Regions from separate parts of the Pectobacterium sp. PL64 genome, predicted to be linked through region 2. Evidence: predicted binding sites of a transcription regulator. Region 2 holds the regulator's gene; each other region holds the start of a gene.
The links. Region 2 encodes LexA, which represses DNA repair genes until DNA is damaged. Its sites were predicted from a motif close to TNCTGTATGTACATACAGNA; they were not measured.
Positions count from the first base shown of each region.

Region 1: umuD (translesion error-prone DNA polymerase V autoproteolytic subunit) is a predicted target of LexA. The motif match lies at 1,730-1,749, and genes of this name have one in related genera.
Region 3: uvrB (excinuclease ABC subunit UvrB) is a predicted target of LexA. The motif match lies at 1,741-1,760, and genes of this name have one in related genera.
Region 4: HP572_RS06600 (DNA translocase FtsK 4TM domain-containing protein) is a predicted target of LexA. The motif match lies at 1,796-1,815, and genes of this name have one in related genera.

Region 1 is NZ_CP092070.1:2,179,488-2,182,651, reverse strand. It holds gene HP572_RS09655 (threo-3-hydroxy-L-aspartate ammonia-lyase) at 1-666, opposite strand, end outside; gene HP572_RS09650 (transcriptional regulator) at 967-1,590, shown strand; gene umuD (translesion error-prone DNA polymerase V autoproteolytic subunit) at 1,763-2,182, shown strand; gene umuC (translesion error-prone DNA polymerase V subunit UmuC) at 2,182-3,164, shown strand, end outside.
Region 2 is NZ_CP092070.1:64,062-67,225, reverse strand. It holds gene zur (zinc uptake transcriptional repressor Zur) at 1-499, shown strand, start outside; gene HP572_RS00280 (CsbD family protein) at 555-764, opposite strand; gene lexA (transcriptional repressor LexA) at 1,223-1,831, opposite strand; gene HP572_RS00270 (diacylglycerol kinase) at 1,942-2,307, opposite strand; gene plsB (glycerol-3-phosphate 1-O-acyltransferase PlsB) at 2,435-3,164, shown strand, end outside.
Region 3 is NZ_CP092070.1:1,329,139-1,332,302, reverse strand. It holds gene uvrB (excinuclease ABC subunit UvrB) at 1-1,631, opposite strand, end outside; gene HP572_RS05695 (hypothetical protein) at 2,399-2,824, opposite strand; gene HP572_RS05690 (hypothetical protein) at 2,867-3,164, opposite strand, start outside.
Region 4 is NZ_CP092070.1:1,521,479-1,524,642, reverse strand. It holds gene HP572_RS06600 (DNA translocase FtsK 4TM domain-containing protein) at 1-1,737, opposite strand, end outside; gene lrp (leucine-responsive transcriptional regulator Lrp) at 1,852-2,346, opposite strand; gene trxB (thioredoxin-disulfide reductase) at 2,932-3,164, shown strand, end outside.

The DNA of each region.
Region 1 (3,164 bases), 2.1 Mb from region 2:
GTTGCCGCTGCGAAAGGATTGCTGCCCGTCGTTGCCCGCGAGAGGCTCGACGCCATAAATTTTGCAGTGTGGGGACAGCTGGCGGGCAGAAAGTGCGGACCCTGCTAGCAGCCCGCCGCCGCCCAGACTGACGAACAGGGCATCCAACTCACCGGTTTCTTCCAGCAACTCTTTTGCGGCGGTGCCTTGCCCGGCAATAACGTGCGGATGGTCGTAAGGGGGAATCAGCGTCAGCCCATGCTTTTGCGCCAGATCTCTACCGATTTGCTCACGATCTTCGGTATATCGGTTGTATTCCACCACGTTCCCGCCGTAGCCGCGCGTTGCGGCGACCTTTGCTGCCGGGGCATCGTGCGGCATGATAATCGTTGCAGGAATGCCGAGTAATTTGGCAGACAGGGCAATCGCCTGCGCATGGTTGCCAGAAGAAAAGGTGACGACGCCGGCGGCTTTCTGCTCGTCAGAGAACTGCAACAGTGCATTCATGGCACCGCGAAACTTAAATGCGCCCATGCGCTGGAAGTTTTCACACTTGAAGAAAACCTCTGCGCCGAACGTGTTATTGACCGTGCGCGACGTCATCACCGGCGTTTTATTGGCATAGCCATCAATACGTTCTGCTGCGGCTACCACATCGTCGAAAGTGGGGAAGCGTAAGTCGCTCATAGTTGGATAACCCGATGTTAGTGATTATGAACACCGGAACCGTTGGTCCGATGCTGTCGAATACCTTATAAACAAAATATATAAAATTAGATAAATTGTCTAATGTGATTTATCTTTAGCTTCTCAGTCGACGTGAGGTGCATCGCGTGCCGCTGAAAAACATCGGAACGAGTACGTATCACGGAATCAGGAGCGACCGCTGACGACACCGCGTGTGATACTAAATCAGGTGTACTTACAGTACACTCAGCGCCAGAAAACGCGCTTGCGCGAGCATGGGTAGAGGAATGGGAGAGGAATATGTCTGCATCTGGAGAAGGTCTGCTGCTGACGCAGTTAGATGCGATAGCCAAAGGGTTAAGCGAAACGTTCGCGCCATTCTGTGAGGTGGTTGTGCACGATCTGAAAAACCCGGACCACGCGATACTTTCCATTCACAATAACCTCTCCGGCAGGGAGGTGGGTGCGCCCGCGACGGAACTGGGTCTTGCCCGCATCGCATCGCCCGAATTTCCTAACATTCTGGCGAACTACGCCAACCAGTTTGCAGACGGACGCCCGGTAAAAAGTACCTCGGTCGGAATCAAAAATGCGCAAGGCGAATACGTCGCCGCGCTGTGCCTGAACGTCGATATGACGCTATTTCGCGGTATGCAAAATGCGCTGGCGCAGTTCACCCAGCTCGCTTCGGACTCCGTAACGGAGCATCTGGAGCCAAACGGCGCGGCAGCGATCAGGCAGCACATCGATCACTTCGCCGCCCGGCTTGCCACCACGCCACGGGCGCTAAAAGCGCAGGACAGAAAAATCCTGCTTCAGGAACTGAAAGACAACGGCCTGCTGGAAGTCAAAAAATCGATGGAAACCATCGCCCAGCACCTCGGCGTATCAAGGGCGTCGGTGTATTTGTATGCCAAGGAGTAACGGAATATTTTTATGCCACCTTGTGTAATGCGTAAGTCACTGATGTGATATGGATCGGCTTTTTTACCCAAGATGAAAGGCTGGCGATCCAGGTCGGTCAGGGAATGTTGCGCATTGCATTGTCAAACGTCGCTTCCTATACTGTATAAAAACACAGTTACCTTGCTGAGCGATGAAACGATATCTTCCCGAATCCTGTCCCGATAAGCAGGAATTAAATCTTTATGCCGATACGGTGCCCGCCGGGTTTCCCAGTCCGGCGAATGATTATGTTGAACAGCGCATCGACCTCAATACGCTGTGCGTTCGCCATCCCTCAGCAACCTACTTCGTTCGCGTGTCCGGTCAGTCCATGGTAGATGGGGGGATTCATGATGGCGATCTGGTGGTGGTTGATAGCGCAGTACAGGCGCGTCATGGCGATATCATTATTGCTGCGCTCGACGGCGAGTTCACTATCAAGCAATTGCAACTGACACCGACCCGCGCATTGGTTCCTATGAATGTTGTCTATGCCCCGATTCCGATTAATGAGTGCGACAGTCTTGATATTTTTGGTGTCGTGACTTATGTCATACATGCGACACGCTGATGTACGCCTTGGTGGATGTGAACACGTTTTATGCTAGCTGTGAAAAGATTTTTCGCCCTGATTTAGCAGACAAGCCAGTCATTGTGCTTAGCAACAATGACGGCTGTGTCATTGCTCGCTCTCATGAAGCAAAACGGCTGGGAGTAAAGATGGCCGCTCCGTTATTTCAGCTCGGTGAGCTCATTCAAAAACACGACATCGCCGTTTTCTCCTCCAATTACGCGCTGTACGCTGACATGTCGGCTCGGGTCATGAGTATTTTAGAAGAGATGGCACCTGCGGTGGAAATCTACAGTATTGATGAAGCATTTTTGAATTTGTCCGGCGTGGATCGCTGCACGTCGCTGGCGTGTTTTGGCCATCAGGTCAAAGAAAGAATAAAGCGCGAAGCGCATTTGACTGTCGGTGTCGGTATTGCGCCGACCAAAACGCTGGCCAAGTTGGCTAACCATGCGGCCAAAATCTGGCATAAAACACAGGGCGTGGTAGATTTGTCCAGCCCGATCCGTCAGGAGAAACTGCTGGCAATTACGCCCGTCGGTGATGTTTGGGGGATCGGGCGGCGACTGGCACGCAGACTGGAATCAATGGGCATCGAGAGTGCCTTGGCGCTGGCTCGCAGCGATCTCGCCTATATTCGGCGAAATTTTAGCGTTGTTGTAGAAAGAACGGTACGCGAATTGCGCGGACAATCCTGTCTGGAAGTGGAAGAACCCTCGACGGCCAAGCAGCAAATACTGTGTTCCCGTTCATTCAGCTCGCGGATTACCGAGTATGCTCACCTGCATCAGGCAGTGTGCCGTTATGCCGAGCGCGCGGCAGAGAAATTACGCCATGAGAAGCAATATTGCTGTCAGGTTTCGGTGTTTATCCGTACCAGCCCCCATGTCCCACGGGGGGACTATTATGGCGAGCAGGCTACCCGCGTGACACACGTCCCGACTCACGATACGCGAGACATTATTGCGCTAGCGATTGAAGC
Region 2 (3,164 bases):
CAAACAGGACAAACTTCTTGCCCAGGCTGAACAGATTTGTCAGCAGCGCGCTGTGCGTCTCACGCCACAGCGGTTAGAGGTTTTACGCCTTATGGCACAGCAGTCCGGTGCTATCAGCGCTTATGACCTGCTGGACCTGCTGCGCGTTTCCGAACCTCAGGCGAAGCCGCCGACTGTCTATCGCGCGCTGGATTTTCTGCTGGAACAAGGCTTCATTCACCGCGTCGAATCCAACAACAGCTACGTGCTCTGCCACCATATCGAAGACCACAGTCACACGTCTGCCCTTTTCATCTGCGACCGCTGCGGGCAGGTTACAGAACGTCAAACCGAAGGTGTGGAAGAAACGCTGCGTAGTCTGGCGCAACAGTCGGGATTTACGCTGCGTCACAGCGTGGTGGAAGCACACGGCTTGTGTGGAGGCTGTCAGGAAGTTGCATCATGCAAGCAGCCGGACCATTGCGGTCACGACCATACCGTTCCGATTAAAAAACGATAGCCCAAGGGCTATCGTTTTTTCTGTGGGGATACATCACCTTGGTGACCAGTGATAGCTACCAATGATATTTGTGGTGCTCTTCCCAGTGTTTCACTTCTTTCTCTGCCGCTTCTTTTTCGTACCCGTAACGCTCCTGGATTCTCCCCACCAGTTGGTCACGTTTACCTTCGATGACCGTCAGATCGTCATCCGTTAATTTGCCCCATTGCTCTTTCGCTTTACCTTTAAACTGTTTCCAGTTACCGCTGGCTTGGTCTTTATTCATAAGAATCTCCGTACCTTAGGTGAATTTCGCATAAAAAATCGTAACTACCGACGTATGCGTCAGTTTCAGATAAATAGATGTATTCAGTAAGCAGCATCATAACTCTGTGAACCATGACGGTGCTCTTCGCCACTGTCTCCCTTGATTACCGGGCTATCAAAATGTGATGGCTAATACTCGATCGTCAAACTGATCTATCGCCACACAATCAAGATAAAAATGCTTACCTTGATAAAAATTATAGTCGAATATTTTACTTTGAATGAAAAATCAGGAATCTGTAACTGGAACGAGCATTGATAAAGGGAAAATAACCGCAAAAAGCGGTGAAAAAACAGGAGGTAATGGGATAGTAGAAAACGCACGCGAAATGTAACTAAATGTATATGGTTAGCAGATTAACAAACAGAACATGATGCACTGACCCAGACAAACGAGCAGTGCATCTCTGCGAATGGTTAGCTCCAGTCGCTGTTACGAATCACGCCAACCGCTAAGCCTTCTATCGAAAAGCTTTGCTGACGCAGATCGACAACAATCGGGGCAAACTCTTCATTTTCAGCGAGGAGGTGTACCGTATTGCCCTGCTTTTTCAGGCGCTTCACCGTCACCTCATCGTCAATACGCGCGACGACAATCTGACCGTTGCGCACATCTTCTGTTTTATGCACGGCCAGTAAATCACCATCCATAATACCGATATCTTTCATCGACATGCCGCTCACCCGCAGCAAAAAATCAGCGCTAGGTTTGAACATCGCAGGGTCAACCTGATAGTGACACTCGATATGTTCCTGTGCCAGCAGGGGTTCACCTGCGGCCACGCGGCCAACCAGAGGAATACCCGTCTCTTCTTCCATTAGCAGACGAATACCACGAGACGCGCCCGATACAATCTCAATCACGCCTTTACGCGCCAGCGCTTTCAGATGCTCTTCAGCCGCATTAGGAGAGCGAAACCCCAGCTGTTGAGCAATTTCCGCGCGCGTTGGCGGCATTCCGGTTTGCGCAATATGATCGCGGATCAGGTCATAAACCTGCTGCTGCCTTGCTGTTAATACTTTCATTCCGCCCCCTGGTTGTTTATACAGTCTTGCTGTGAGTATATACAGGTAAGCCACAATTGGGAATGGAGATCTCGGCAAAGCCCCTGACTTTTACTCATTTATGCGCGCCGTCAGGCAAAATGTTGCCAGAGGATGCTGCCCCAGACGACAGCGGCTAACAGGATGGCAACAAAGACAGCCGCCGAGCCAATATCTTTCGCCCGACCGGATAATTCGTGGTGCTCGAGACCAATGCGATCAACCACGGCTTCAATGGCGCTATTGGCCAGCTCAAACAGCATAATCAGTACCACAGACCCGATAAGCAGCAGTTTTTCGACCAGCGTAACCGGCAGTAAACACGCGATAATGACGCCGACAAGGGTCAGTATCGTTTCCTGACGAAATGCCGCCTCATGCTGCCACGCCTGCTTCAACCCCTTAAAGGAATAACCGGTCGCTTTAATGATCCGGGTCATCCCCGTTGCTTTATTCATTTATCCTCCGCTATTTATGCAAAATAGTTCGCATTTTAACGCGCTTACGTTGTCTCATCACCACAGATCTCCGGCGCAGTTTCTGGTATCCTTGCGGCGCATTGCTAACAAGAGGCTCCATGTTGTTATGTCAGGTTGGCGTAAAATTTACTATAAATTATTGAATCTCCCACTGAAACTGTTGGTGAAGAGCAAAGTTATTCCCGCAGATCCGGTGGTCGAGCTAGGGTTAGATCCCTCACGTCCTATACTCTATGTTCTGCCTTATAACTCTCAGGCGGATCTCTTGACGCTACGTGCGAAATGCCTGGCATTGGGGCTACCCGATCCCTCGCAGTCGTTCGAATTCAATGGCGTCGAACTTCCTAGCCACGTCTTTATTAATGACGGGCCGCGCGTCTTCCGCTATTACGTTCCCAAACAGAAATCCGTCAAGCTGTTTCACGACTATCTGGATCTGCATCGTGCCAATCCAGATTTAGACGTACAGATGGTGCCAGTTTCTGTGATGTTTGGGCGCTCTCCGGGTCGGGAAGGCCACACTCAGGCCACACCGCATCTGCGCTTGCTCAACGGCATTGAGAAATTCTTCGCCGTCCTGTGGCTAGGCCGCGACAGCTTTGTCCGCTTCTCCAGCCCGGTGTCGCTACGTTATATGGCGACCGAGCATGGTACTGACAAAACCATAGCCCACAAACTGGCGCGTGTCGCACGTATGCACTTCTCTCGCCAACGTTTGGCGGCAGTTGGGCCACGTTTGCCGGTGCGTCAGGAGCTATTTAACAAGCTGCTGGATTCCAAAGCGATCAAGAAAGCCGTAGACGATGAGGCGCGCAGTAAGAAGATTTCTACTGAGA
Region 3 (3,164 bases), 1.3 Mb from region 2:
CGTGCCGCACGGCCAATCGTCTGGATCAGGGAACGTTCAGAGCGCAGGAAACCTTCTTTATCGGCATCCAGAATCGCCACCAGCGACACTTCAGGCATATCCAGCCCTTCTCGCAGCAGGTTGATACCCACCAGCACGTCGAACTCGCCAAGGCGTAAATCACGGATGATTTCCACACGTTCGACGGTATCGATATCCGAGTGCAGATAACGTACCCGCTCGCCGTGTTCTTCCAGATATTCCGTCAGGTCTTCCGCCATTCGCTTGGTCAGCGTGGTTACCAGCACCCGTTCGTTAATCGCGGCACGCAGACGAATTTCGGAAAGCAGATCGTCCACCTGTGTTGCGACAGGCCGCACTTCGATGATGGGATCGAGCAATCCGGTGGGACGCACCACCTGATCGATCACTTCACCGCCCGATTTTTCCAATTCATAGTTACCCGGCGTCGCAGACACGTAGATCGTCTGTGGAGCCAGCGCTTCAAACTCTTCAAATTTCATCGGTCGGTTATCCAGCGCAGAAGGCAGCCGGAAACCGTATTCGACCAGCGTCTCTTTACGCGCGCGGTCGCCGCGATACATACCGCCGATTTGAGGCACGGTGACGTGGGATTCATCGATGACCAGCAGCCCGTCCGCAGGCAGATAGTCAAACAGCGTCGGTGGCGGCTCGCCAGGACCGCGACCGGAAAGGTAGCGTGAGTAGTTTTCGATACCGGAGCAGTAACCCAGCTCGTTCATCATCTCCAGATCAAACTGCGTGCGCTGACTCAGCCGCTGCTCTTCCACCAGCTTGTCATTGGCCAGCAGCACCTTTTTACGGTCGGCCAGTTCAACCTTGATCTCTTCCATCGCCTGCAAAATACGCTCACGCGGCGTGACGTAGTGCGTTTTTGGATAGATGGTATAGCGCGGCACCGTCTGGAGGACGTGACCTGTCAGCGGGTCAAACAGCGACAACCGCTCGACTTCCTCATCGAACAGTTCAACACGCAGCGCGATTTCGTCAGATTCCGCAGGGAAGATATCAATCACCTCACCGCGCACGCGGAACGTGCCGCGCTGAAACGCCTGATCGTTGCGGGCATACTGTAATTCCGCCAGACGTCGCAAAATAGCGCGCTGGTCAATCAGCATCCCCTGCGTCAGGTGCAACATCATTTTCAGATAGAGATCGGGATCGCCCAGACCATAGATCGCGGATACCGAGGCCACGACGATCACATCGCGCCGCTCCAGCAGCGCTTTTGTTGCAGAAAGACGCATCTGTTCAATATGTTCGTTAACCGACGCATCTTTTTCGATGAAGGTATCTGAGCTTGGAACGTAGGCTTCTGGCTGATAATAGTCGTAGTACGAGACGAAGTATTCGACGGCATTATCAGGAAAGAATTCTTTCATTTCGCCATACAGCTGGGCTGCCAGCGTTTTATTCGGCGCCAACATCATCGTCGGCCGATTGAGATCGGCAATCACATTGGCGATCGTGAACGTCTTACCTGAACCAGTTACCCCGAGCAGCGTTTGGTGCGCTAACCCGTCTTCCAGGCCCTCTTTTAAACGACGAATGGCCTCAGGCTGATCGCCTGCCGGTTTAAAGTCGGAATTCAGTGTAAATACTTTACTCATCGTTAAGCACGCTACTTATCGTTATTACCCATCGCGCAATGCGACGTTCGTGGATGGATGCTCGGAACTTTATTTTGAATGCCAATGACGAAATTCGCCACCGCAATGATACTGGATATAAAAACAGCATCAAGGAAATTATCGCTGGATTGGATGATTAATCGACAAATGAATTTGCTAGCACATTCATATTCAATCTACCAGATAAAAACATCATCATTTATCCCCAGATTTGGTAAAAATGTAACATGCGTGGATGACCGATGACGTTAATTTATGCAACTACGCCCCATTGATGTTCAAGACGCTTGATTTTACTTAAGCATATGATAATAAATAGATTAGCAAAAGCGTGGAGAATAGCGTCAACCTGGCGACAACCCGCGCCAGCTCTCGGTTGAGGCGCGTTGTCTATCCATAATACACATAGTTATCCACAGAAATGGTGGATAACTCCCACAACCCCGCATCAGCACTGAGTTAGAGAAATACCCGCTTCATTCACGATTCCCCCTGATATGGATTTTCTTCACACTCTTTCTGTGATTTATCGCATAAGTATTAGACGGAAAAAGACTAAAAACAGCAGAGGGCTAAATCGCAACAATTCAGGCGTAGCGGGGAGTGAGGGGAAAATTCAAGAAGGTTTTAGCTATTAATCGGCATGGAAATGTAGGTTTTACACGCATGAAACAGATGCCGGTAAAAAACAACAAAAACCGTTGCTTGATTAAACGCAGGCGAAGGGTTGCTAAAAACGCTCATCGCTACAACGATGGCAACAGTACCACCTGCATACTGACAGTCTTTCTCTCCAAATCCACAGATAGCACTATTCTCTTGGTGCTATCCTTACTCAGCCACTCTTCCCAACCTTGCTCTACCTTTTCACGGGTACAACCGATGGAAATAAGGTAATCCCTCAACGAGGCAACATCCGTGGTGTCTTCAAAATGAACTGCACTCACTTCCGATGCAGGGCCCTCAGGAGGCGCGTTCACAAATTGATAAACCGCCGATATGCGCGGCGCGCCTTTGACGATATCGTCAGTGAGTTCTTCGTAGAGGGCTTTGTCTTCCATGGTGTAGTGGTTACTTTCAAGATCAAAGCCTGAAAAAAACCACCACAGCAACCCCACCGCGATGATACAAGCCATACCCAGGTCACACAGAAATCGATATAGCGTCGCCATTTATCCTCCCCAAAAGCACCTATGTCCCCCAGTTCATCATCATCACCACGACGGTGGCGGCAATCGAATTTCCAAACCCACTGTTTTTCCCTTTGGGTCGACAAAAATCGTTATTGCTTTGGTCTTATCCTTACTTAGCCAGTTTTCGACATTGACTTCAGTCCTCTCAAGGGTACAACCGATGGAAATAAGGTAATCCCTCAACGAGGCAACATCCGTGGTGTCTTCAAAATACACCGCGCTCACTTCCGATGCCGATTCCTGTGGTGGATAGTAAACAAACCGATAGTTTGTCGAGATGCGCGGCGTGCCTTTGACGATATCGTCAGTGAGTGTTTCG
Region 4 (3,164 bases), 1.5 Mb from region 2:
GCGTTCATTCTCCGCACTAAACGGCGAGAATGAAAAAGCGTTATGCGATGTAACAGGATTTGGCTGAACGGGCGCACTGACCACAGGCGGTGCTATCGGAGCAGGGATTTCCTCAGCGCGCTGCGATGCGCTGTCATCATAACGTGACTGCTGCTGTGCCGCGAAATCTCTGGCTAACTGCGCTTGCAGAAGTGCGTCTTCATCGTCTTCCTGTAACGGGTATTCATCACCGTAACGCTGGCGTTGCTGATCCAGATACGCTTGCTGCAATGCGGCTTCCTGCTGGGCGATATCATCCGGTGTCTCTTCCTGATACACGTCATTCGCCACTTCCGCTTCTTCGCTACCGTTCTGCGCCTGCAGTCTGGCTTGCTCTTCAGCCAGCCGCTGCGACGGCAATTTGATTCCGTATGACGCCAGCTCGCGGCGAGTAGGGATACGTACTGGATTAGGACGCGGCAGTTCAGGCCCTACGCCGCGTTTAATCTGCGGGTTATCATCCCCATCGGCACTGAACGCCGGCATAAAGGTGTTATTCGCGTCGAAACCTGTATCGCGTGCAGGTTGTGGCGGCTCAGCAAACGGTTGAACCACAGGCGCCGTGACAATTGGCGGTACGGCACTCTCTCCGTAACTATTGCCGTAAGGTGCATACGCACTGCTATGGAGGTCAGGCGAGCTTGCGATCTCTGGCATTGCCGCTGGCGTTTCAGGGACTTCAAACGAATACAGCGGCGGATTTAGCGACGGCGTCGAATCAATCGCAGAGGGAGTAACAGGCGGCACAATGCCAGCCGATGAACCGGAGAATGCTGATCCTGCTAATGCTGAGTCAGGCGTTGCCACATCAGACAGTGTTGACCCAACCACCGGCGCTTCAGTTGAGAGAGCCGTTTGTATCGCTGTCGGTGCGTTCTCAGCGAGCGGTGATGACGCTTCTATCGTATTGTTTGCCGCCGTGTCGTTTACCGCATCAGCCACGGAAGGCGCAGAAAACAGAACGTCATCGTCATCACGCTGTTGTGTTACTGCCTCACCCGACGCCTCATCGTGGCGCAGATTAAGCGCATCACGCTCATCGTCTTCACGATCGTGTTCTTCGCGGTAGTCCTCATCGCGGCGTGAACGGTTTGACATAAACGTCAAACAACCCAAGACACCCGCACCAATTTTTTCAGCGATCGTTAACCATGACCAGCCGGTAAACAGCGTTAACCCTGCCCCCCACACGCACAGCAGAATCAGCGTCGCACCCATGCTATTGAAACGCGGGATCATTGAGCTGCTCAACAGGCTTCCCAAAACACCACCGGAAGCAAAATAGTAGAGATCGTCAATATTCAACGCAGCCAAACCGCAAGAGGTCAGGATCAGCGCCAATGTCCCAATCAGGCGAAGTGAAAAGGTAAAGTAGTCGATAGTCTGGTTGTTATCACGCTGGCGGAAAGCCGCCCAGCACAGAGATAACATAATCGGCGGAATGGCATAGGCCAGCACACCAAAAATGAAGAACAGAGTATCCGCCAGCCATGCACCTGCTACACCACCAAGGTTGTGAATAGGTTCATGCCATGCAGTCTGTGACCAACTGGGGTCGGAGGGGCTGAAACTGAGTAGTGCGACACTAAGATAAACCGCAAAAAGTGCCACAACGATTAAAATCGCTTCAAGCAAACGACGTGTTCCACTGAGTTTTTTCAGGGTAACGTCTTTATCTTCTGTATATTCCTGGCTCAAGAGTCTCTCCAGGGGCCTGTAAGGTTTATGACAAAGCGCCGAGAAAACCCGGCGCTGGGACTGTATAAATTCACAGGAGTGTAGCTGAATTTATCGGGTTTTGCACCCACACGTTTATCGCGTCTTAATGACCAGACGGTTGCTTTGCTTCACTTCTTCCATCACCACGTAGGTACGGGTGTCGTTTACGCCCGGTAAACGCAGCAGCGTTTCGCCCAGGAGCTTACGGTAAGCGGACATGTCTGGCACACGCGTTTTCAACAGGTAGTCAAAATCACCGGAAACCAGATGACATTCCTGAATTTCTTCCAGCTTCTGCACCGCAGCATTGAACTGTTCAAATACATCAGGCGCGCCGCGGTTTAGCGTTATCTCAACAAAAACCAGCAGTGACGCATCCAGATAATGCGGGTTTAGCAGCGCTGTATAACCGTTAATGAAACCCTGTCTTTCCAGACGACGTACACGTTCCAGACAAGGCGTTGGCGACAGCCCAACACGTTTGGAAAGCTCGACATTGGAAATACGTCCATCTTTTTGCAATTCGTTCAGGATGTTACGATCAATACGATCGAGATCTTTGCCTGGTCGTTTTTTAGTGTCTACCATTATTATTGTCTCTCTTCACTTTTCCCTGCACCCGCTTTACCCCGATAGACCTCATGTATCAGAGCTACCCTTAAAGAAGACACGCTGCCCATTTTGTATATCAACAGTCATTAACTTCTCGTTCTCGCCCCACGTATTGCTCACCCGCGAAAAGACCATCACGTCATATCCGTGGCCCAAAGGCCTACTACCTGCGCAAAAACGAATAAAAAGCCGAGCTTTTAACTGTTCACATACAAAAAATTTCCTCTTACCCAGATGTTTTCGCAAATGCACAGCCGATTGTCAAAGCAAAACAACGAAAATCAGAAGAAACTGCCAGATTGGATAAGCCAGAGCCATTCTCCGAGGTGACTTCAATCATTTTACTTATGAATGTGGCTGATTTTTCAGCGATTTGTCATCCTCATCGTCATTAACGATTAAACAAATAGCCAGCAACTTTTCTGCATACTTTTTTTACTCTTGTAATTTCCTTACAATCGTTCGCATTGTCCGTGGTAGAGACTGTTCGTAGTAAGGAAGCAGGTTTGTTGTAGAGACCGTTCATATGAGCATTATCCGCCGTCATGAAATGAGGAAAGCATGGGTACTGTTAAACATCACAAGTTATTGATTCTGGGTTCAGGCCCGGCTGGCTACACTGCCGCTGTTTATGCTGCACGGGCGAATTTACAGCCAGTATTAATCACGGGTATGGAAAAAGGCGGTCAGCTGACGACCACGACCGAAGTCGAAAATTGGCCGGGTGATGCCGATGATTTAACTGGCCCGCTGTTAATGGAGCGTATGCACGCACACGCGACCAAATTCAATAC